DNA from 4 places in the Solibacillus sp. FSL K6-1523 genome. Region 4 is predicted to be linked to each of the others. Evidence: riboswitches for the same ligand, from Rfam matches in the RefSeq annotation. Region 4 holds a riboswitch; each other region holds the start of a gene.
What was found. Region 4 has a riboswitch for cobalamin ahead of MHI10_RS05910 (hypothetical protein). Riboswitches for the same ligand answer to the same signal wherever they lie in the genome.

Region 1 (5,781 bases), 1.1 Mb from region 4:
GCGCGCGTCGTCCCAATTGCTTTCGCTTCTTTTGAAACATCTTCATCCGCGATATAACAGTGTAAATCTCCACCATGCTTTTGGAATCGTTTGCGCCCAGATCCACTTTCAATCATCTGTACATCAGCAACTACATGACGACCAGCTAAAATCGATTGAATACCTGCCTCAATCGCATCTTCTGTAAAAATCATACTGCGCCCTAATTCAAAGTCTGCTGATGCGTGAATAACACGTCTTACTACTAACCACTGCTCGTCTGTAAAGTTGTGCTCGCCCATCTCTTCTTTAATCATTGCAAAGCTGTAATCGTAAATTTTGTCTGGGTCTACCGTTAAAGGTACGAAATCCATATTAAAGTTCATATTTGCCATTTTAAATTCCTCCTAGTTTTTCAATGATCTCTTCAAATGTAGAACATTGATTAATGTAAGTGATTTTAGGTCGTTTAATTAAAATTACAGGAATGTTTAATTCCAATGCAGCATCCACTTTTTCATCAACAGCACCGACTTTTCCACTTTCTTTTGTAATAACGAGTGTTGTGTCATATTGACGGTACAATGCTGTATTTAACTCTTTTGAAAATGGACCTTGAATCGCGATAATGTCACGCTGCTTCAAGCCTAACAAATCGCATTTCTCCATGTTTTCTTTGTTCGGTAACATGCGACAAACTAGACGGATGGAGTCAATGAGCAAGTGCTTCGTGAATGTCGCAAGTGTTTTGCTACCTGTTGTCAACATCACAGTTCCTTTATGCTCACGCGCAATAAGTGCCGCTTCTTCATATGTTTCCACTTCAGTTATTAGTGGATGCATATACTGTTGCTGCGGACGTTCGTAACGAATATAAGGCACCTTGCATTGCTCTGCTGCGGCCATCGCTGTTTTTGAAGCTTCCTCTGCATAAGGGTGGCTTGCATCAATAACCGTTGTCACACCCTTTTCATCAATGATCGCCGTCATCTGTTCGATTGAAAGGCGCCCTACTTGATAGGCAATGCCCGCTTCCTTCAAGCTATTTGCTGCTGAATCTGTCACGACGGTTGCTAATAATAAATGCCCCTTGTTTTGTAGCTCAATGGCCAATTCACGTGCATCGCTCGTCCCTGCTAAAAATAAAATCATGTCACCCCTCCTAATCGCCACATGGTGCTTCTTCTACTTTGATTTTGCAGCTCATATCTTGGTACGTGAAATGGGCAACTTTCTTTACGCGCTTAAAGTATTTAAAGAAGCGCTCATTTGGATGTGCATGTTCTTTATATTCCTCAACGATCTTCGTTAATAATGGAATCAGTTCATCTGGCTCTAATCCTTCTGCGACTGGTTGTGCAGCGTGTGCCGTTCGACCAACTGGCTTGGCGCCAATAAAAAGATCGAATTTCTTTTTACGATAGACAATGCCAATATCATCGAAAATTGGGCGATAGCAAGCCATTCCACAGCCATTAAAACCAACATGCAATTCCTTTGGTAGCTTCAAACCGCCAAGCGTATCCATAATTTCCTCCGCATATGGAATCGAATCTGCCTTCTCTCCATAGCAAAAATCACATGCCTTTATGTTTAAGACATCTCCCATAGGCAGCACGTACAACCCTGTTTCACGTAATAATCCAACGACTTTTTCCGGTGCTTCAGTAGGAATCTTTACATGGAAACGATGATCTGGTGTATATTCAAGAGTTCCCTCTTCTCCTACTACTTCAGCAAGTACCTTCATTTGCTGTGGTGTAATGATTTTATTTGCAACACCTGGTGAAACGGCAAATTCAAAAATCGATTCGATTGCTTGCTGTACTAAAAAGTCCGTCTTCACAGGTTCGTTTGATATACAAGCTAATGCCATTCTTGCCATCTCAAGTGCTGACTTTTTCTCCGGAAGTTGTTGAAATTCTGCTGGCACTACCGGCGCTGGTTCTACAGTAGTTACACTCACTTCTTTCAAAGGCTCTATTTTAAGGTTTGGCCCTGCTTTAATTGCCTCAATCTTTTCATAGCCCGATTTTGCTTCTCCTGTTTCTTGATCAAGCGCCCATGGTTCTGCTTCTTTTTTCAAGCGTTGATGCGGTTTCCAAACTTGTTTTTCATCACCGAGCGTATACTTTCTTTGATAGCCACGTGGTGTAATAATTTTATTATCGTAAAAGAATGTGGAGGAGTTCCCAACTACAACAGTCGTTAACATACCAATATCATGGTCTAACATTTCCGCTAAATTTGTTAATACGATATTTTGGCTTTCTCGATAAGCACTCTTCACTAATCCTACTGGTGTATCAGGTGAACGATACTTCAGCAAAATACGCTGTGCTTCTACAATTTGACGTGTTCTCCGTCCTGATTTTGGATTGTAGAATGCGATGACAAAATCCGCCATTGCTGCAGCTTCAATACGCTTTTCAATGACTGTCCAAGGCGTTAAGTGGTCACTCAAACTGATCGTACAAGAGTCATGCATTACCGGTGCACCAAGTAAGCTCGCACATGAATTAATCGCTGAAATTCCTGGCACAACTTCTACTTCAATACCTGTTGCCTCAGTCCAACCTTTTTCAATTAAAACCTCATACACTAAACCAGCCATGCCGTATACGCCCGCATCACCACTCGAAATGACTGCAACGATATTTCCTGCCTCTGCCTGTTTAACAGCATCTTGCGCTCGTGATACTTCTTCGGTCATACCTGTACTGACAATTGTTTGTGCTGTTACTAAATGGCGAATTAAATCTACATACGTTTTATAACCCATAATATGATTACTTTGCTGTAATGCATCTACGGCTCTTTTTGTAATATGTTCTCGATCTCCAGGACCAAACCCAACTACAAAAATCTTCCCTTTACCCAAAACGTTCCCCTCCAATAAAAAAAGATACCCAAACTTCTTTTACAAAAGAAGTTTGGGTATCTGAAAATTTATATAAAAAATCGTATTTTCAAAAAATAGAATCTACTACGACCTGCTATATTTGAGTTCTCATCTACACTTCTCCCACCGAAAAGTAAGTAATCGAATTAAACAAGCAGGTTTCCTGGCTTAAACTTCACTTTACTCTCACATCTTCCCATCCTCATCAGACAGTGATATTCGTGATTTCATCCGTTATTACAGTAGCGGGGGCTGCATTAGATTTTCACTAATTTCCCTATTATTCTCAAAATATAAGCACTCATTTAATAGTTTATTAAATTATGACTTTACAATACCATATAAATGAAATATTACAACTATTTAATAATTATCTTAGCAATTTCATCTTTATAAAAAGCTAAACCTTCACCGTACTTGCTCGCTTCTTACTAAAGTAAATTCCTATAATAACAAAGACAAACATTAATGAAACCGTCATTGTAAATGTACTCCAAAATATTGACATCGTGACAGATTCATCAATAAGTCGCAATCCATATGTCGACAATTTATACGGAGTAACCGTCCAAAAACCACCAATGATGGAGTCTACAACTGAACCAATCAAGATCAAAAAAATTGCAATCGTCGTAGCAACCGGTGTTTTGAATGCTGCACTCATTGCCACTGTAACCGCCATGACAAATAGGAGCCATATACAATACGTTCCAAGCATCGCCATAAAGCGAGTAGGATCTACTTTGCCATATAAAAGTACCGTATAATACACACTTCCCGCATAGCCAGCTGTTGCACTAATAATTGCTACGCTGCTCGCCACAATCCATTTGCTCAAAAACATTGCGGTAAAGGAAATCGGACGCACATACAATAATGTGGCTGTGCCGCTTTGGCGTTCCTTGCTAAACGTACCTATATAGGAAGCAATTAGTACGATTAATCCAATAGATTGAAACTGTCCCGTTGAAGCCGCCAGTAAATCCATCGCATGAAGTTCTGGCATCATCATCGCAAATCCTTCAGGCATATTACCAACTGCATTCAAAATATCCTCCATGAAATAATTGAGGATTGGATCACTTACACCGAGTAGAACAAAGACAATCGGAATCCATATAAATTTAAAACTACGCCAGCTTTCCCGCCATTCTTTTACTAACAACGTGTTAAATTGACCCATTAGTTCCCGCCACCTTCATGAAGATTTCTTCCAAGCTCGCTGTTTCCCGCTCCACTTTTACAACGTGATACGGGGATTTCGCTAAACGATAAAGTAACTGTTGCATCGATGGTTTTTCTTCTCGGATTTCAACATAAGCAATATTTTGTTCTGCTTTTGCTACAAGCTCTGATTGACTCGCAAACTGTCTTGCTTCTTCATTTGATGCAAACTGGATTTTATAGCGCGGCTCATCAAATTTTGTACACACTTGATGAAGGGATCCTTGCTCGACAAGTTGACCTTTTCGTAAAAAGAGCACTTGATCGGTCATTTCCTCCGCGTCATTTAAAATATGCGTCGAATATAAAATCGTCGTTTGCTGTTGAATTTCTTTCAGTAAGTTCATAATTTCTCTACGCCCAACAGGGTCAAGCGCTGATACCGGCTCATCTAGCAATAATAATTTCGGTTGATGAATAATAGCTTGTGCGATACCTAAACGTTGCTTCATCCCACCTGAAAACGTTGCTACTTTTTTGTGCATCGCCGCTCCAAGACCGACGAATTCTAATATTTTTTGTGCTTCTTTTTTTACTTTTCTTTTTTCCACACCACTTAAATTTGCGGTCATTTCCAAAAATTCAAATGCCGTTAGCCAAGAAAAAAATTGCGGATACTGCGGCAAAAAGCCGATTGCACTTCGAATATCTTTAACACCTGGCATTAGAATTTGACCACTTGTTGGTTGTAACAAGCCTGTTAGCATTGATAATGTGGTCGTTTTCCCCGCACCATTTGGACCAATGAGAGCGGTTGCTGTATGTTCTTCCAATGTAAACGACACGTGATCGACAACTTTTTGTTCACCATATTGTTTGGTTAATTGCGCTACTTGAATACATGTCATTGGCTTTTACGTCCGAAAATAAAGTACAAAATCGGTCCAATTGTTGAAACAAATAATGCAACGACTACCCATAACCATTTCGGTCCATTCGTTGCGCCGTTACGTGCAATATCAACAATCACAACAAGTGCCAAAATAAATTGCAAAATAATTAAAGGGGCAATAAGCGCCCAATTTATATTCGCTAATTCTTCCACTATAATTCCTCCTCTAGTTGTAAATGATGTTGTAAATTCGTCATCATTATTTTAAATTGCGTATTGTCTTGTAGTGCATTAAATATTGGATTATTTGCAATACTTGTTACAAGATCTTTTTTAATCGACAAATTATCCCGTGGCGCTTGTTTATCAATTCGCTCCTGCTGATCAATCCAGTCCCCGAGCTTGTAAAAATAACGATCTCCTTGTAACTCCAATGGAAATTTTAATGTGCTACAAACTTTGATATAGTATTCAATCATTTGAAGCGCCTGCTCTGTTTGATTTCTCATCATATATCCACCTGCTGCTTTAATATAAAACACAAGCGCTATATTAGGATTTAAGTTTGCAATTTGAAAAGTTTCAAGCAACTGCTGTATACGTTTTATCGTTTCGTCAAAATGGACAGTATGATCAATTTCAAGCAACAATGTTTCCGTTGCATTTGAAATTAACCCGACCGTTTGCTGATACATGCTCACCTGCAAAACTTCTTTCGCCTTTTCTTTAGTACCGAGCATCGTATGCGCTGTTGCAATCAATTGCTCAGCCCCATATTGCACAGCTGCTTCTTCCCCTAATAATTCAAGCACTTGCTTCGGTTTCCCTTGCATAATAGAAATGT
Region 2 (5,781 bases), 750 kb from region 4:
TCAATACCATTACCAACACCTGCTGTAACCATGACGACGATTTCACAACTTCCTGATGAAAAAGCTTGAATTTCTGCACAGTTCATAGCCACCGCGGTCAACATAACAACTGTATTCGTAGGAGCAAACTGATGCTGCTGTAAAAAGGCAACCGTTTCATCATTTACTTTATTTATATCATAGTAAGGAGAAATAGCGCGATTTAAAAAGCTTTCATACCAACCGATTCCCGCATTATGCACCGCGGAAGAAACAACTTTTAACGGAGCTTGTGCAGTGTATTCAATATAGTCCTCCGTTATGCGAAAATCGTCTACCACTACCTTTGCAAAATTACGTTGCATTTCCTTCGCTGGTAGCATCGTAATTTGTGGTTTCGGTAATTCAGGATGCGGATATGTAGCAATTCGCGCTTGGTAAACGTCCTCTATTTGCCCTTGTAAAACGACTTCATGCGGTAATCCAAACGCACGCATTTCGCCGTCTTCTAATAGTAATAATTCATCGCAATAAAGTGAAGCTAGGTTAATATCATGGAATATGGACACGACTGTTAATCCATTTTGTTCCACTTGTTGGCGAATCATATCTAAAATTTGTTTTTGATGTGCGATATCTAAATGGTTCGTCGGTTCGTCTAATAACAGTAGCTCCGAATTTTGCGCCAATGCTTGTGCAATAAATACACGTTGCTGCTCACCGCCCGATAACAGCTCTAAATAATGCTCTTTATAACGTGCCACACCTGTTTGTTCCATCGCCGTCTGTACTGCCTGTTCATCTTTTTTTGACCATGAAGAGAAAAAGCCACTTTGATGTGGGTAACGCCCTAAAGAAATCGCATCATAGACAGTATTTGAAAAACTGCTCGCATGTAGTTGAGGGAGTACCGCCATTTTTTTTGCTAACTGTTTCACAGAATAACTTTCAATTGCTTGCCCATCTATGATGATTTGCCCGTCTTGCGGTTTAAGTACACCACTAATAATTTTTAATAGTGTCGATTTGCCGCTACCATTCGGTCCAAGTATTCCAAGAATTTTTCCCTTACCTACTTGAAATGACATGTTTTTGACAATTGGGTTTGCATGATAGCCACCTGAAATATTTTGAACCTTTAGCATCATGCTCCCCCCTTTCTACGCTGTTTAAAGAAAATATAAGCAAATACTGGTGCACCGATAAACGCTGTAATTACACCGATTGGTAGCTCAACTGGCGCAATAATTGTCCGCGATACTAAATCACAAATGACGAGTAAGCTTGCCCCGTTCAATAAGGAAATTGGGAGTAAATGTCGATGATCTGCCCCGATAATACTGCGGACCATATGCGGAATTACAAGACCAACAAAGCCAATTGTACCAGACGCTGCAACAGATGCACCTGTTAGCATCGAACCACCCGCTAAAATCATAAATTTACTACGTTTCACATTAACTCCTAAATATTGCGCACGTTCTTCACCATAAATCATCGCATTTAATTCGCGGCGTTGTAACCAAATAATAACGGTTCCGATAATCGCGAATGGCAAAATCATTTTCACATACGGCCAACCGCGCATTGAAACACTGCCTAAAAGCCAACCGATAATTTCTCGCAACTCTTCTCCTGTTAAGGCGACCATTAACGAAATGCAAGAACCTAAAAAGGAACTAAAAATAACACCTGTTAAAATAAGTGTTTCCATTTTCAGTGTACGGTCTACGATTCGCGCAAAGCTTAATACTGCAATCATCGTTAGTAGCGCACCAATCATACTAAATACAGGTAATGTAAAGGTTCCCAATAATGGAATCGAGATACCTAGGAAAATCGTCATCACAGCACCAACCGAGGCACCTGAAGAAATTCCTAATGTATACGGATCTGCCAGTGGATTTTTAAGCAACCCTTGAAAAGCTGCACCTGCAATCGCTAAAGAAGCTCCGATAATTGCTGCTAAAATGACACGGGGCATTCTGATTTTCCATAAAATACTGTGGGCAACGGGATCAGTCGCCTTGTCCCATAATGTTGCAATCGGAATATTAACCGAGCCAATTGACACACCGAGCCATACGCTTAATAGCAGCAAAACGATTGATACTAAATAAGCGAATGTATATTTTTTATTCACCGAAAACCTCTGGATACATTGTTTGTGCAATTGATTGAATACCTTCTACAATACGAGGTCCTTGACGACTTGTTGTATCCGCATCAATTAAATGAACATTTCCAGATTTCACTGCATCCATTTCTGCATAAGCTGGATTTGATAAAATTGCCTCAATATCGTCTTCGTATGTTACTAAAATCACTTCTGGATTGTCACTTACAAATTGCTCTGCGCTATATTGTAGCCAACCTGGTTGTGTCACACTATTTTTAACACCTACCGTATGAAGCATTTCATTAATAAATGTTCCTGTGCCAACCGCGTATAAATCGGGGTTCGTACCTACAACAATAAATGCCGATTTCCCATCTAAACCAACTGCCTTAGTTGTCATTTCTTCAATATCTTTTTGCATAGTAGCAACCATCTCATCTGCTTGTGCTACCTTGCCTGTTAGTTGCCCAATTTGCTTCATCGTTTCATATGTTTCTTCAAAATTCACCGTATTTTTTACGACAAAAACAGCAATGCCCATTGCTTCTAACTGTTCCATGCCCTTTTCAAAATTGTACATGCCTGATTCATGCGCAAATACGATGTCTGGTTTAAGTGATGCGATTAGCTCTAAATTAAATTCCATGCCGCCTACTTTTTCCTTTGTCGTTGCTTGTTCTGGGAAAGTATCGTTATCTGAAACGCCGACAATTTCTTCATTTAACCCTAAGCCAAATAAAATTTCAGTATTTGAAGGGGCAAGAGAAATAATACGTTCGGGTTGTTTTTCTAATGCTATCTCTCTTCCTAGTGAATCCGTTACCGTTACAGGGAATTGTGCAGCTGCACTATCCTTACCTTTTGCTGTTTTGTTTTGTTCTGTATCATTTGTTGTAGGCTTAGAATCCCCTGTGCCACAACCTACTAGTACGAGCATCGCCATTAAAAAGAGCATTGCTAAACTTTGTATTTTCTTCATTTTATTTTCCTCCTAAATTTTACGTAGCCTATCTAGAACCGTTTTTTCAACCAAAAGAAAGAAGCCTCCAACTTGGGAGACTTCCATTGATGTATGCAAATAATTTCGAATCGATAATTATAAGCCACTCCCGATCCTCGCAGGTTTACTGTTGGCAATGTAGAGGCAGGTCTCCTGGCTCATGCATGAATACTTGTTGATACCTTCCCAAATTTCTTCAGTGGCTTTTTTCAACAAACTCGCATTTACAGTGGCGGGACCGCATCGGACTGAAACCGATTTCCCTTTTAATCCTTATTCATTAATTTGAAAAACTAATTTTTTAAGAACCTTCACATTTCTTATTTAATTGATAGGTTATTCTATTATAGCGGAAGAATGAATGTTTGTATGTAGATAAGAGGGAGTTTTCAGAAACTTCATCACTATTCATTAAATATATAAGTTGAACCTATTTATATAAAATTAATATAAACTTTTTATTTGCCTGACCCGTCAAATAGGTAGAACGTATTTGCGACATGTTGAAAATTAGAAAAAGTGAATATTTTATTATTACAAAACATCGAGAGGTCCACTATCGCTTTGCACTTCAAATAGCAAACACATTCAAATGTCTACTAGTTTCATATAATATACGGAAAAACGAACGTACATAAACACTCAAATTTACAGCAGGAGGATTTAACAATCATGAGAGCACCACAAAATGAGTATGACAAAAGAAGAAAAAAAAGAAGATCACGAATTGTAATGACGATACTGGTTATGCTAATCCCTATTTTTTTTGCTGGTTTTATTGTAGGAAAATCGTATGCTATTAATGAAAAAAGTAGTAAGCAAGATATGACCGAAAAAGTAGAGCCTTCGATTAACCAAGGTAAAGAACAAACTAATCTAAAGGAAGAATCTTTAGAACACTCAAATTCTGAAGTTAACAACAACACCCAACAAGATTCTACAGAGGAGGTAGAAGCCCCAATCAGCCAAGATAAGGAACAAGCAAGTACAGAAGAAATATCTTTAGATAAAGTGGTCTACCTAACATTTGATGATGGTCCTAGCATATTAACAGGCCAATTTCTAGATGTCTTATACGAGCAAAATGTGAAAGTAACCTTTTTCATGCAAGGAAGTAACCTGAAAAAGAAGCATCTCCAGGAAAGTGTAAAACGGGCAACAACAGAAGGACATTATATCGGTGCCCATAGCATGACGCATGAATCCAAAACATTATACAAGGATAATCAGTTTGTACCCGAGATGAACGAAGCGTTAGCACTAATTCATGAGATTACTGGTACAAACCCCCGTTTAGTTCGCCCTCCTTATGGTTCCGCACCAGGGTTGAAAAGTGAACAGATTCGCAATCAAATCGTAGACGCAAACATTAAAGTTTGGGATTGGACAATTGATTCCAATGACTGGTCGTTAAAAGATAATCCATCCCAAATTATAGAGAATATTAAAAGTGGCACAAAAGCTGATAGAGAAGTTGTGCTAATGCACGAAAAACCACAAACTTTGGCGGCACTTCCAGAGATTATTGCATTTTACAGAGAACAGGGGTATAAGTTTGCCGTATACGAAGAAGCTAATCATTTCGCCCTTAACTTTCAGAAGGATGCACGTCTGTAATCTCCTTAATATGGCCTCTACATGGATACACCTGATTATTCAAATATTAGGTTGATCAATAAAGAGGCCGATATGTTATGAATGACATCGCAAGTAAAAATTCACCCATTCCGACCTTTATATATGATACGTATAATCATCCGGCAACACGCGCTGAAGAAAACGTTTTGTCCTCTCTTCTTTTGGTTGGACAAAAATTTCATGTGGCGTGCCTTCCTCTACAATATTTCCCCCATCCATAAAGATAACCCGGTTTGCTACATCGCGTGCGAATGACATTTCATGCGTTACAACAAGCATTGTCGTCCCTTCCTTGGCTATCTCCCTCATAACGGTTAACACCTCTCCAACAAGCTCTGGATCTAATGCTGACGTAGGTTCATCAAATAAAATAATATCTGGATTCAAAGCGACCGCGCGCGCAATTCCAACCCGCTGCTGTTGCCCACCCGAAAGCTGACTTGGATAAGCATCGTATTTTTCAGATAAACCGACCCGGTCCAGTGCTTCACGCGAAGTTTTTAATGCTTCTTCCTTTTTCATACCACGCCCGATATGGAGCCCTTCTGCCACATTTTCAAGTGCGGTTTTATTCGCAAATAAATTATAGTTTTGAAAAACAAAAGCCGTTTTTTTGCGAATCGCTAAAATGTCCTTTTTCGATGCATTATGCAAATCCACTTGAATCGTATCAAAGCTTGCTGTGCCTTCATCTGCACGTTCTAAAAAGTTAATGCAACGGAGAAGTGTCGTTTTGCCAGAGCCACTCGGACCTAAAATAACGACGACATCCCCTTTATCAATCGTTAAATCCACACCTTTTAAAATCTCATTCTTGCCGAATGTTTTATGGATATTTTTAATTTCTAACACACCGCGCCCCCCTTAAATAAAAGCCGACTTATACCGACTTAATCTCTTTTCATACCATTTAAATAAATACTCCACAGCGATACAAATGAGTAAATACACAATGAAAATATCAAGATATGCTTCTAAATAGTTGTAGCCGAAATTGGCTTCAACTTTTGCTTTTAACGTAATTTCTTGCAGAGAAATGGCATAT
Region 3 (5,781 bases), 1.1 Mb from region 4:
TGAAAAAACAACTTGGTTATAAAAGGATAAGGGGGGATTGACGATGGCGAGACAAGGGATGTTACTTGTTTATACAGGGGATGGCAAAGGAAAAACAACAGCTTCACTTGGTGTCACGTTACGTGCAATTGGACGAGGCATGAAGGTGAAATATTTTCAATTTATTAAATCTCCTGAGCGTACGTATGGTGAACAAATTGCTTTACGCAAATTAGGGGTAGAAACGGTTCAACTTGGGATTGGGTTTACATGGACAAAAACACCTGAAGAGCACCGAGGGGCTTTAAAATTGGCATGGGCACAAGTCAAAGAAGTGTTACGAGATGATTCGATTGATTTATTAGTGCTTGACGAACTGAATAATGCATTGGCGATTACACGCTTTCCAGTTGACGATGTTTTACCACTTGAAGAGGTATTAGAAGCCATTCAAAATCGTCCGAAAACGATGCATTTAGTTGTGACAGGACGTTCGGCTCATCCATCACTTATTGCCATGGCAGATTTAGTTTCGACAATCGATGCGACAAAGCATTATTACGAGGAGCAAGATGTTAAAGCAATGAAAGGTCTTGAATTTTAATGAAAGCAATTATGATTCAAGGGACGTCCTCAGATGTTGGAAAAAGTGTCATTTGCACAGCACTTTGCCGGATTTTTGCGAATGATGGATTTCGCGTAGCACCGTTCAAATCACAAAATATGGCATTGAATTCATACATTACAAAAAGTGGTGGTGAAATTGGTCGTGCCCAAGGTGTACAAGCAGAAGCCGCTAAAATTGACGCGACAACAGATATGAATCCAATCCTCCTAAAACCAAAAGGGGAAATGATATCTGAAGTGATTTTACATGGAAAACATTTAGCGAATATGGATGCTTTGACATACCGAGAAACATTTGTAGAGGATGTTATGCCAGAAATACGGAAATCACTTGGGCGTCTAAGCGAACAGTTTGAAATTTTAGTATTGGAAGGTGCGGGCAGTCCAGCGGAGATCAATTTGAAAGCACGTGATATTGCGAATATGCGTATGGCACACGAAACCGATGCAAGTGTCATTTTAGTTGCGGATATTGAACGTGGTGGTGTGTTTGCCTCAATCGTTGGTACGTTAGCACTTTTGGATGATGAAGAACGCGCTCGGGTAAAAGGTGTCATTATTAATAAATTCCGAGGGATGAAGGAATTATTGGATAGTGGTGTGGAATGGCTTGAAAACTATACGGGAATTCCTGTTTTAGGTGTTATTCCATATGTGGATGTACAAATTGAAGCGGAGGATTCGATGGCACTATCGAGCTTACGATTAAAAAAACCACAGCAACAAGAATTTGCAATTGATGTTGCGATTATTCGCTTACCTTGTATTTCAAACTTTACAGATGTTGACCCATTATTTGAGGAACCAGGAGTGGGACCTCGGTTTGTGTCTTCATTAAAAGATTTAAAGCAGCCAGATGTCATTATTTTGCCAGGCACTAAAAATACGGTAGAAGATTTTTTGTGGCTACAAGAAAATGGCTTAGCACAAGGCATTTTGAAGCATGCACAAAAAGGTGGAAAAGTCGTAGGTATTTGTGGAGGCTACCAAATGCTTGGAGAAGTCATTCGCGATGAGTCTGCGATTGAAGGAAGTGGTGGCACGTACTTATCACTCGGGCTATTACCAATTGAGACGCATTTTGTAACAGAAAAACAAACCGTACAAGTACATGGCCAAACTGTAACAGGTCACGATGTGAAGGGTTATGAAATCCATTTAGGTCGCAGTGTGGCAACGAAGAAAATGACACCGTTTATTACTTTTGATGATGGTCGACAAGATGGTGTTTATACGGAACAAATTATCGGTACATATGTGCATGGTATCTTCCAAAATCGTCATTTTACACGCGACTATTTCAACCTTATACGCAATGAAAAAAATCTGGAATTAGTTGCTGGGGATGTTGTATCAGATGAGGATCGTCGTGAACAGGCGTATGAACTTTTGGATGAACATGTGCGCCAGCATTTAGATATGAAGAAAGTATACAATTTAATACATTTATCAGTGTAGAAATACGTAAAGGGAAGAGTGATGGAAAGTCACCACGGTACCCGCCACTGTGAAGCGGAGAGTTGTAGCGATACCACTGCAAAATATTTGCGGGAAGGGCTATGAACTTTAGGATGCGAAGTCAGGATACCTGCTGATAAACGGAATATTGTTCTTACGGGAGTATAAGAGCCACTATGCAATACATAATGGCATATTAACTTGCTTCAGCAGAAGTTCTCCACTTCTATTAGTGGGGGATGAATGCCAAGAATGACTTTAATTCAGTGGGAGTTCAATTCCAGGCTGAATCAAGTTAAAGCCCCCGGCGGATGTCACAGATTTTTTAGAGGAGTTTTTCGAGCAAGCTCGAAAAAAAATCTGGACGCAAATACGCCGAGGCGTATTTGATCGTATAAACAATTTGATTTATACGTTTTTTTGTATTTTATAAGAAAGGAGATGCTTGAAATGAAAGGGTCACCTTTACATATCGATTTTGAGAAGCTATGGAAAGAAGGCATGCATAATTGGCACGGTGAAATGCCTGAACGAATGATTGATGATGCATTAGAAGAAGCATTTTGGTCTCAATCGATGCAAAAAAAATCCTATCGCCAAACGGATGCCCATACGAAGCCGATTTATGAAAAAATGCGGAAACATATACCGGAAAATGCGACGTGTTTAGAAATCGGTCCGGGATGGGGAAATTACACCTTTCCATTACGAGAAGATGCTGAAAAGCTAACATTAGTAGATGGTTCAGAAAGTGTTCTTCAATATTTACAACAATATTTTGTAGAAGACGAAGGGGTGCAGTACGTCCATGCAAAATGGGAAGATGCTGAAGTAGAAAAGCATGATGTTGTCATTGGCGTCAATTGTTATTACCGGATCTATGAAATGAATGAGGCATTGTTGAAGATGAATCGCTTGGCAAAAAAGCGCGTCATTATCGGCTTAACAACAGGGCCTATTCAGCCTCATTATGTTGTACTCGATCAACAATTCGGTTATCAAATTAAATATCCAAGGCGTGATTATATTGGAATCGTCAATATGCTTTATCAGCTTGGGATTTATGCAGATTGTGAAATGCTTCCACTAGAACGTACATATCGCTATGCCTCATATGAAGCATTATATACCGCGCAAAGTAAGAAGATTTTAAATGACACGTTTCAGATCGATGATGTAAAAGCAGCACTTGCAGGTTTTATAACGGAAGAAAACGGAGAAATTATCTATCGTCATAAATTTTACGCGGCGATTATTAGTTGGGAGCCTGTGAAGCGATGAAGAACAGGAAATTTTACGTTTGGTTAGTTATGTTATTCGTTATTTTACTTTGCTCAGGAATCGGCGCGATTATGGTTGGTTCTGTAGGCATTACCCCCTCACTTATTATAGAGGTACTCATGTATAAACTTGGTATAGTACCAACTACAAACGCATCGAACGCTCAGCAAATCATTATTATGGAACTGCGTGTGCCGCGTGTCCTACTCGCGATGATTGTAGGTGCATCACTTGCAATTTGTGGTGCAGCCATTCAAGCATTAGTGAAAAACTCGATTGCAGATCCGTATATTTTAGGTGTTTCATCGGGTGCTTCTGTTGGTGCAACATCGGTTATTTTACTCGGTGCATTTAGCTTTCTCGGTGTCTATGCGCTATCATTTGCAGCTTTTTTAGGAGCAATCGCAGCTGTAAGTATCGTTTTTTTACTTGCTCGTATTGGCGGACGAACATCCATGATTCGCTTACTTCTTTCAGGTGTTGCGATTTCTATGGTACTAAGCGCGCTAACGAACTTTATGCTGATGATGTCTAAGGAGCAAGGGGGCATTCAAGCGGTCATGCATTGGATGTTAGGCAGTTTAGGCGGAGCAAAATGGAATAACATTGGAATTCCTGCTGTTGTATTCGTCATCGTTTTTACATTACTAACATTAAGCTATCGCCAATTAAATGCATTATTGCTCGGCACGGAAACAGCTGCAACATTAGGAATTAATATTGAGCGTTTTCGAATTTTTATTATTATTATTGTTTCGTTATTAACGGGTGTTGTTGTAGCGGTTAGTGGAAGTATCGGTTTTGTCGGATTAATCGTTCCTCATATCGTAAGAATGTTAGTCGGCTCAAATTACAAAGTTGTCCTACCTTTAAGTGCATTACTTGGCGCGATTTTTATCGTTTGGGCGGATATGGGCGCACGTATTGCGATTGCACCAGAAGAAATGCCAATTGGAATTATTACAGCGTTATGTGGTAGCCCATTCTTTATTTGGATGCTACGTCGTCAGCGATATGCATTTGGAGAAGGGGAATAAAATGATACAACTTCAAGACCTAGAATATTCTATAGCAGAAAAAGCAATTTTGCGTAATTTGTCCATCACAATTGAGGAAGGGAAATTCATCGGCATCATTGGACCAAATGGTAGTGGTAAAACGACGATGCTAAAAATGATTTATCGTCATTTAAAGCAAACATCGGGTAGTGTGACGCTACATGAAAAGGAAATTTGGGATATCTCCCCTAAAAAACTAGCGCAGCAAATGGCCGTTGTCAGTCAAGAATCTCCGGTGCTCTTTGATTTTACGGTGAAGGACCTCGTTATGATGGGGCGTATACCATATAAAAAATGGCTAAGCTCAGACAATGTGGAAGACTTTAAAATTGTCGAGGAGTGTATGGCACTTTCAAATGTTGGCCATTTAGCGGATCGAACATTCGTCCATTTATCTGGTGGTGAAAAGAAGCGTGTCATGTTAGCTCGCGCATTAGCGCAAAAGGCAAAAATTTTAGTATTAGATGAACCGACAAATCATTTAGATATTGAGCATCAACTGCATTTAATGGATTTAGTGAAGGACCTACCCGTCACGATTATTACAGCTTTGCATGATTTGAATTTAGCGGCAGCTTATTGTGATGAAGTGATTGTGATGAAAGATGGGACGCTGTATGAGCAGGGCACACCAAAACAAGTGTTTACAGAACAAACAATGATGGATGTTTTCCGCGTCCGTGTAGGTATTTCAACGAATCCATTTACAAACAAGCTCCACTTATTTTTTTATACTAAATAATACTTTGAGAAAGTATGAGGGGAAATCATGAAAAAACAAAAAACTTTTTGGGCTTCTATCTTCTTAACAGTATCACTACTTTTAACTGCATGTAACAAAACAGAGCCAGAAATAAAAAAGGAACCATTAAATGCTGAAGCATCGGCTGAAGTTGTAACAATTGAAAATGAAGGTATGACATTAGAGTATACAGAAGTACCAAAACGCGCGATTACAATTAATCAGCACGTAACGGAAATTATGCTTGCGTTAGGTTTGGAAGATTCAATGATTGGTACATCTTATTTGGATGATGAAATTTATGAGCCATTACAGGAGGCGTATGCAGAAGTACCTGTACTAGCTGAACGCTATCCATCAAAGGAACAAATTATTGCAAATGAAGCTGATTTTATTTATGGCGGATGGGCAAGTGCATTTAACCCTAAAAATGTCATGTCTCGTGAAGAATTAAAGGAGCTTGGCATTAATAGTTATTTACAATCTTCATCGATCAAAGTGGGTCCAACATTAGAAGATATTTATACCGATATTCGTAACATTGCTACGATTTTCCGTGTAGAAGAACGTGGTGAAGCTTTAATTGAAAAAATGAATAAGGAAATTGAAGCGATTACTGAAAAATTACCTGCAAAT
Region 4 (5,781 bases):
TGCTAGTCCCGTTTGTTTTGACGTTTCAGTTGTTAAAAATACAGTTAACACACCAATCCGCGCAAGAAATGGTATGCATAATAAAAATGGAATAATCGCTAAGTTTCCTTGCACAATCGCCTCGTAAACAAAGCCTATTTTCAATAATAGTAAGCACATGACACTAATGACACCAAACGCACCTGTTCGCGGGTCATCTAAAATGGCTAAACGCTTTTCTTTATCTCCGTATGAAAAATAAGCATCACTCATATCAATCCAGCCGTCTAAATGTAAGCCACCTGTCACTACAATCATCCCGACAACGAGAATGATTGCTAATAATAACGGTGAAATATCGCTATATGTAAATAATCCATAAGCCGTTGTCGCATATATGCCGCCCATTAGTAATCCAAGTATCGGTAAAAAGGCATACATCCATGTAACGGTTTTTGCGTTCATCTCAAACGATTTTTTCACGGGAATAGCCGAGAAAAATTGCCACGCTAATAAAAATCCAATTGTACTATTTTTCAACTTGTTCACCTCTTATTTCCATTGTTGTACAAGTTGGTATTGTACTTCATAAGCTGATTCACAATGTGTCACAATCCATTGATGAAATTGTCCGATCAGCTTTCGGTACAGTTCCACTTCATCAAATGGTGAGCGTGGTTCATCCAATATTTCATTCGATACAATGACAACCCGCACTCCTTGCTGTTGCCATGCAAGTAGCTGTTCTTGAAAGGCCAATATATAATCCGCAATCCGCTGCTCACGATTATCAAGCGTTTCTGTATGATACAACACATTGGCCAGCCATGTTGTGACACATTCAAATAATAGCACATGCTGAGCATTAAGCTGCTTCATTGCAGCCGGTATTTCCACTTGCATTTCAACAGTTAGCCAGTGTAACCCTTGCTGTTCGCGGTCTAGCTGATGCCGTTTAATTCGCGCTTCCATTTCTCGGTCAAACGCGACACCTGTTGCAACATAAATATACCGCGCGTCCTGTCCATATCGCTGAACAAACCGCTCTGCAAAGGCGCTCTTCCCACTTCTTACGCCACCTGTAATAAAAATCATTTATTTCTCACCCCTTAAAGCAGTAAAAGAACAAGCCGTTTTCTTAGCCTGTTCTCTAATTATAGATTTATATCAATTACGCCGAGGTGTAATTGCGTCCAGATTTTTTCGAGCTCGCTCGAAAAACTCCCCTTAAAAATCTGTGACATCCGCCGGGGCTTAGGTCAACACGAAGTTGATCACAAAGGCGTTGTCACAGGACGTGACGGGTTTAGCCTTTGTTCCCCAATTCAGCCGGGGTTTGAACCCCCGCTGAATCTAGTTAAATAGCTCTGGATAGACTGTTTCTGCCATGATTTGAACAGCTTGACCTATTCGTGGTGCTGGACGAGACATAATATCTCCATCAACTAAAAACACTTGTTTATTCGTCAATGCACTAATTTTATCCCAGCCAGCGCGTCCCATAATTTCACCGATTGGATCGTCTATATAATTCGTCGTTGTAATAATGATTTCGGGATTACGTAGGATAACATCTTCCTCAGCAACACTTATCCAGCTTTTTTGATCTGCAAAAATATTTTCGACACCTGCTGCATCCATTATTTCTTGTTGGAATGTTTCATTACCTGTTGTCCAAAGATCTGGTGCAGGTGAAATTTCGTAATATACTTTTTTCTTTGTTGCGATTGTAGCTGTTCTATCTTGTACTTCTTTAATTTGAGTTTGAATATCTTTGACGATTTGTTCACCAGTTGGCTTCACACCCATTACTTCTGATAATTGAATAATATCTGAATATACATCCTCAAATTGAGCAGCCGATTCGATAACAAATACTTTTAATCCAGCATCTTCTAGCTGATTAATTTGTGCTTCATCACCAACTGTATAGGCAACTACAACGTCCGGGTTTAATTCTACAATACGTTCTGCATTAATAACAGTAGATGTTGAAACACGCTCAATCTTTTGGGCAGCTTCTGGGTAACTATCATAATCTGTTGCACCGATAATTTTATCTCCTACACCTAATTCAAATAAAATTTCAGTATTGCTTGGTTGTAATGACACAACTGTTTCAGGTACAGCATCAAATGTCACTTCTACACCACGATCATCAATAACTTTATAAGATTCATTCGTATTAGATCCTTGCTGTTCTTGATTTACTTCGCCTTTTGGCTGGCTCGCTGTTTTTTCATCCACTCCACATGCTGTTAGTAAAAGCGCGGCTGCGAGTGGTGCAACCCATTTCATTTTAATTTTCATCGGTGTTCCTCTTTTCTTTTTTTAACTGGATAAGATTTACTAATAAACGGAATTTCATTATAAGCATGTTGTTTGTTCATATAAACAGCCATAACGAAAAATACATTCGCTAAAAGCCCTAAGAAATCAAATAAAATTTCCGGTACATCTCGTTCTTCACTCACTTTATGTAAAGCACGGTATGACTTTTTCGCTTCACTTCGGCAAATATGAAGCCTTACAGCACTTTCTATTCCCTGTGGCAATAAAAACTGTTGAATCACGTCTTCAACATGACTGACATAAAAATCATAGCGCTCACTTAACCAATTTAAATCATCTAAAGTAATCGCCATTTTCCCTCGTACAGAACCATTTACATGATAAGCAAGTGGCTGAATAATTTGCAAGTCTTCTAAAACAATCCTTCCTTTATCATCCTCTACTAATGTTGGTAAGACCGCACCAATTCTAGTCGTCAATGAATCTGTTCGGATTTCATAATCCACTAAAGAAATTTTTTCACGCATAAATGGATAGCACGAATAACGCATGTCCTTTTTCAATGCAAGTCCCTCACTTTTGTTCTAATTATTTGTAACGGCAATAAAAAAATGCCACCCAAGGAAATGGATGGCATCATAAATATCATAATAGAAAACTACGATTATTCCTGCCGCACATTCTCTTTAAATCCGAAGAGTATTTGTTACGATCAGAAAAAGCTTGGTGTCTTGGCTTTGCGCTTATCATACACGTGAAAATATCCCCACTTTTTAGCAGTCTCTTTTCATCAGTATTTATCAGCGCTCACAGTTACGGATATAGCTTCGGATTCACACCGAATTCCCAATTTATGCTTATAGCACTTTTTCCTGCAAACTTATTAAATTGATAAACATACTGTACCATACGAAAGTTCACATGCAAATAAGTATTTAGGTATAACGTTATTTTAACACGTCTGTTGATTGACTAACCTTTCTGTAAAAAAACAATAAAAAAGAGTATTCTCATGTAGATTCGCGTTGAATTGGAAGTTATTAATCTCCACCCCCACCACAGCTTGAGCAAGAACTACCAGACGAGCAACTATTACAAGAGCTTCCAGACCCGCAACTCGTACAACTTGATGAACCGTTGCTGCTTTCATTCATGTAATTATAAAATTCATCATAATGAAAATAGGAAACAGATAGGAAAGGAATGAGCATTGCGTTGTATTTTTGCTGACTTTTCCCTTTCTTCATCATTGCACGTATGGCATTTTTATCATGGTCTTTCACTCTATTTGCCGTTTTTTTCATGGATGCAATCAGTGAAAGGACAACTGGCATACTCTTGGCATCACTCTTAAAATATTTATCTATTAATTCATTTTCCGGGAAATCTTTAAATTCATCAATAATATTGGGAGGCACAGGGAATCTGAAAAAGCCTTTATATAGATGAATGTTCTCCTTTCTTATGTAGAAAAGTTCCGCATATATCCAATCAAAAAAACCACGTAAATTTGGATCTGGTTCCACATTAACATTCGGACTGTGATGAAGTGTTGTCCCTAAATAATTTTTTGAAAAGTCCTCATACTCACGGGTAAACATAAGCATCTCATGCCATAATTCATCGACTTTCTCACTAAACATTGGCGATTCTTTTAAAAGAGAAGTCAAAATAAAATAACGTTTCAAATCCAGAAGACGCCAGCCGTACTCATTTCCCTTTAACTTATTTTGTCTACTTACCCGATCCGCTACATTTTCCATATAACCTTTATTAAGGGATTGCTCCAAGTCGACACTGAGCTTTTTTAATCCTTTAATTGATTTTATATCTAATACTTGTGGAGCTAAACTAAATGTAAATGCGCGTTTTTTGCGTATAAATAATATAAACCAAATTAAAACGACAAGCAGGATTAACCATTCCATTGAACTCCCCCCATTCCTATTTGAAAACATTTCCATAATCTTACCACGGTTTCTTTACTAAGGACCATCCATTATTGTGCTAAATATGGATGTAACCTTGACCAGTTATAGAAATGTGCAAAAAAATATGTAGGGGAAAATCCACTTTCAGATTTCCTCCTACAAAATTAATTAATATTGTAAATATTTAACCTTTATTCAAAATCTTTTTCATTAAATCCAAAAATAAAGTTTTTTCATCTTCTGTAAGATTTTCAGTGAAGACTTGTTCAACCGTTCTCCAAACATTTAGAACTTCCTCTTTTATATCCATACCTGCTTGCGTAAGGGAAACGAGTGTTACGCGTTTATCCAAATCTGAACGTTTCATCGTTACAAGGCCAACATCTTCTAATCGTCGTACGGACTTTGCAACGGTTGAATGATTAATCCCTAATGATTTACAAAGTGCATTTTGTGATTGATTATCCTCTTTCCAAAGCTGCATTAGCATCATTTCTTGTCCTGGAAATAACCCAACCTTTCGTAATAGATCAGTTGCTGTTGCGCGATGGAGGCGAGCGAGTGAGATGATTGCGAAATTAGTAGGGAATTCTGAAGCAGTGAAAATACCATCAACTTCAGATAGCGTTTTAGAACATTGGTTTTCTGACATGAAAAGCTCCCCTTTTATAAATATTGATTGCCACTTTTTGATATTCCACATATCCTTTACGATTTCTCAAAGAATACGCTTTTTAAACCATTATATAATAATACACCATTTGAAAGTCGTTCTACTACGTGCCGGTTTGACAATTGCCAAGTGGAACAACAAAACCAACTTAGTTTTCTATCATAATTCGTTTGAGTTGCATCATCTAAATTTCTGTGATAATTTTATGTTGCCGGCAACTAATATAGTAATCTAAGTTATTTTTTTAGTTAAGAAGGGAATATTGAAATGAAAAATCAAAGTTTATTTTATAAAATTGTTCGAATTATTTTTGGAGTCATGATGGTTGGATCGGGTATCGGCATGATTATATTAGGTGGATTCCCGATTGAATATGAAAATATAGCAGCAAATCAATATATGACAGCATTGGTAGATACGGGATACTTTGTTCTGTTTTTAGCTTTAGTAAAAATTGTTTGTGGTATCGCATTTATTACAAACCGTTATTTACCGTTAGCGTTAATTATCTTTATGCCTGTTTCAGTAAATATGGTCGTTTTCCATATTTTCTTAGAGCAATTAACAGGTTTCGGTGCCTATTTCATTTTAATTATGAACACCTATTTAATGTTCAAAAACATCGATGCTTATCGCCCATTATTAAAAATGAGATAAATTTTTTGTCGATTCTAAGGTAGGGATAGATGAAACTATTGTTCCATTTAATCTCTAAATTGGATGAGGGGCATTGCGTAAGAAAATAATTGAAGGGGCTTATTAGACAGCCCCTCCAATGTACATATTTAATTTGTTCCTACAAAAGCAAAACCAATCCTTTTTTATCTTCAACTTAACTCTAAAATATTTAAACCCTCTGATGCTTCTGGTGCTTCAAAAAATTTAGTAACATGAATAAACGTCTCT

Region 1: another riboswitch for cobalamin. It lies ahead of cobJ (precorrin-3B C(17)-methyltransferase); the one in region 4 lies ahead of MHI10_RS05910 (hypothetical protein).
Region 2: another riboswitch for cobalamin. It lies ahead of MHI10_RS02585 (ABC transporter substrate-binding protein); the one in region 4 lies ahead of MHI10_RS05910 (hypothetical protein).
Region 3: another riboswitch for cobalamin. It lies ahead of MHI10_RS00925 (class I SAM-dependent methyltransferase); the one in region 4 lies ahead of MHI10_RS05910 (hypothetical protein).

Annotation. Positions count from the first base shown of each region.
Region 1 is NZ_JBBOSU010000001.1:164,495-170,275, reverse strand. Features, by position in the region: gene MHI10_RS00865 (precorrin-8X methylmutase) at 1-374, opposite strand, end outside; gene cobK (precorrin-6A reductase) at 376-1,131, opposite strand; gene cobJ (precorrin-3B C(17)-methyltransferase) at 1,142-2,860, opposite strand; cobalamin riboswitch at 3,018-3,201, opposite strand; gene MHI10_RS00850 (ABC transporter permease) at 3,282-4,064, opposite strand; gene MHI10_RS00845 (ABC transporter ATP-binding protein) at 4,051-4,953, opposite strand; gene MHI10_RS00840 (PLD nuclease N-terminal domain-containing protein) at 4,950-5,150, opposite strand; gene MHI10_RS00835 (helix-turn-helix domain-containing protein) at 5,150-5,781, opposite strand, start outside.
Region 2 is NZ_JBBOSU010000001.1:541,032-546,812, reverse strand. Features, by position in the region: gene MHI10_RS02595 (adenosylcobinamide amidohydrolase) at 1-1,124, opposite strand, end outside; gene MHI10_RS02590 (FecCD family ABC transporter permease) at 1,124-2,122, opposite strand; gene MHI10_RS02585 (ABC transporter substrate-binding protein) at 2,115-3,077, opposite strand; cobalamin riboswitch at 3,225-3,426, opposite strand; gene MHI10_RS02580 (polysaccharide deacetylase family protein) at 3,771-4,715, shown strand; gene MHI10_RS02575 (amino acid ABC transporter ATP-binding protein) at 4,833-5,588, opposite strand; gene MHI10_RS02570 (amino acid ABC transporter permease) at 5,601-5,781, opposite strand, start outside.
Region 3 is NZ_JBBOSU010000001.1:178,739-184,519, forward strand. Features, by position in the region: gene MHI10_RS00910 (nitroreductase family protein) at 1-22, shown strand, start outside; gene MHI10_RS00915 (cob(I)yrinic acid a,c-diamide adenosyltransferase) at 44-583, shown strand; gene MHI10_RS00920 (cobyric acid synthase) at 583-2,064, shown strand; cobalamin riboswitch at 2,040-2,216, shown strand; gene MHI10_RS00925 (class I SAM-dependent methyltransferase) at 2,515-3,345, shown strand; gene MHI10_RS00930 (FecCD family ABC transporter permease) at 3,342-4,382, shown strand; gene MHI10_RS00935 (ABC transporter ATP-binding protein) at 4,384-5,145, shown strand; gene MHI10_RS00940 (ABC transporter substrate-binding protein) at 5,173-5,781, shown strand, end outside.
Region 4 is NZ_JBBOSU010000001.1:1,286,532-1,292,312, reverse strand. Features, by position in the region: gene MHI10_RS05925 (adenosylcobinamide-GDP ribazoletransferase) at 1-528, opposite strand, end outside; gene MHI10_RS05920 (bifunctional adenosylcobinamide kinase/adenosylcobinamide-phosphate guanylyltransferase) at 532-1,074, opposite strand; gene MHI10_RS05915 (ABC transporter substrate-binding protein) at 1,333-2,289, opposite strand; gene MHI10_RS05910 (hypothetical protein) at 2,286-2,834, opposite strand; cobalamin riboswitch at 2,975-3,156, opposite strand; gene MHI10_RS05905 (hypothetical protein) at 3,312-4,199, opposite strand; gene MHI10_RS05900 (MarR family winged helix-turn-helix transcriptional regulator) at 4,387-4,854, opposite strand; gene MHI10_RS05895 (hypothetical protein) at 5,143-5,532, shown strand; gene MHI10_RS05890 (AAA family ATPase) at 5,703-5,781, opposite strand, start outside.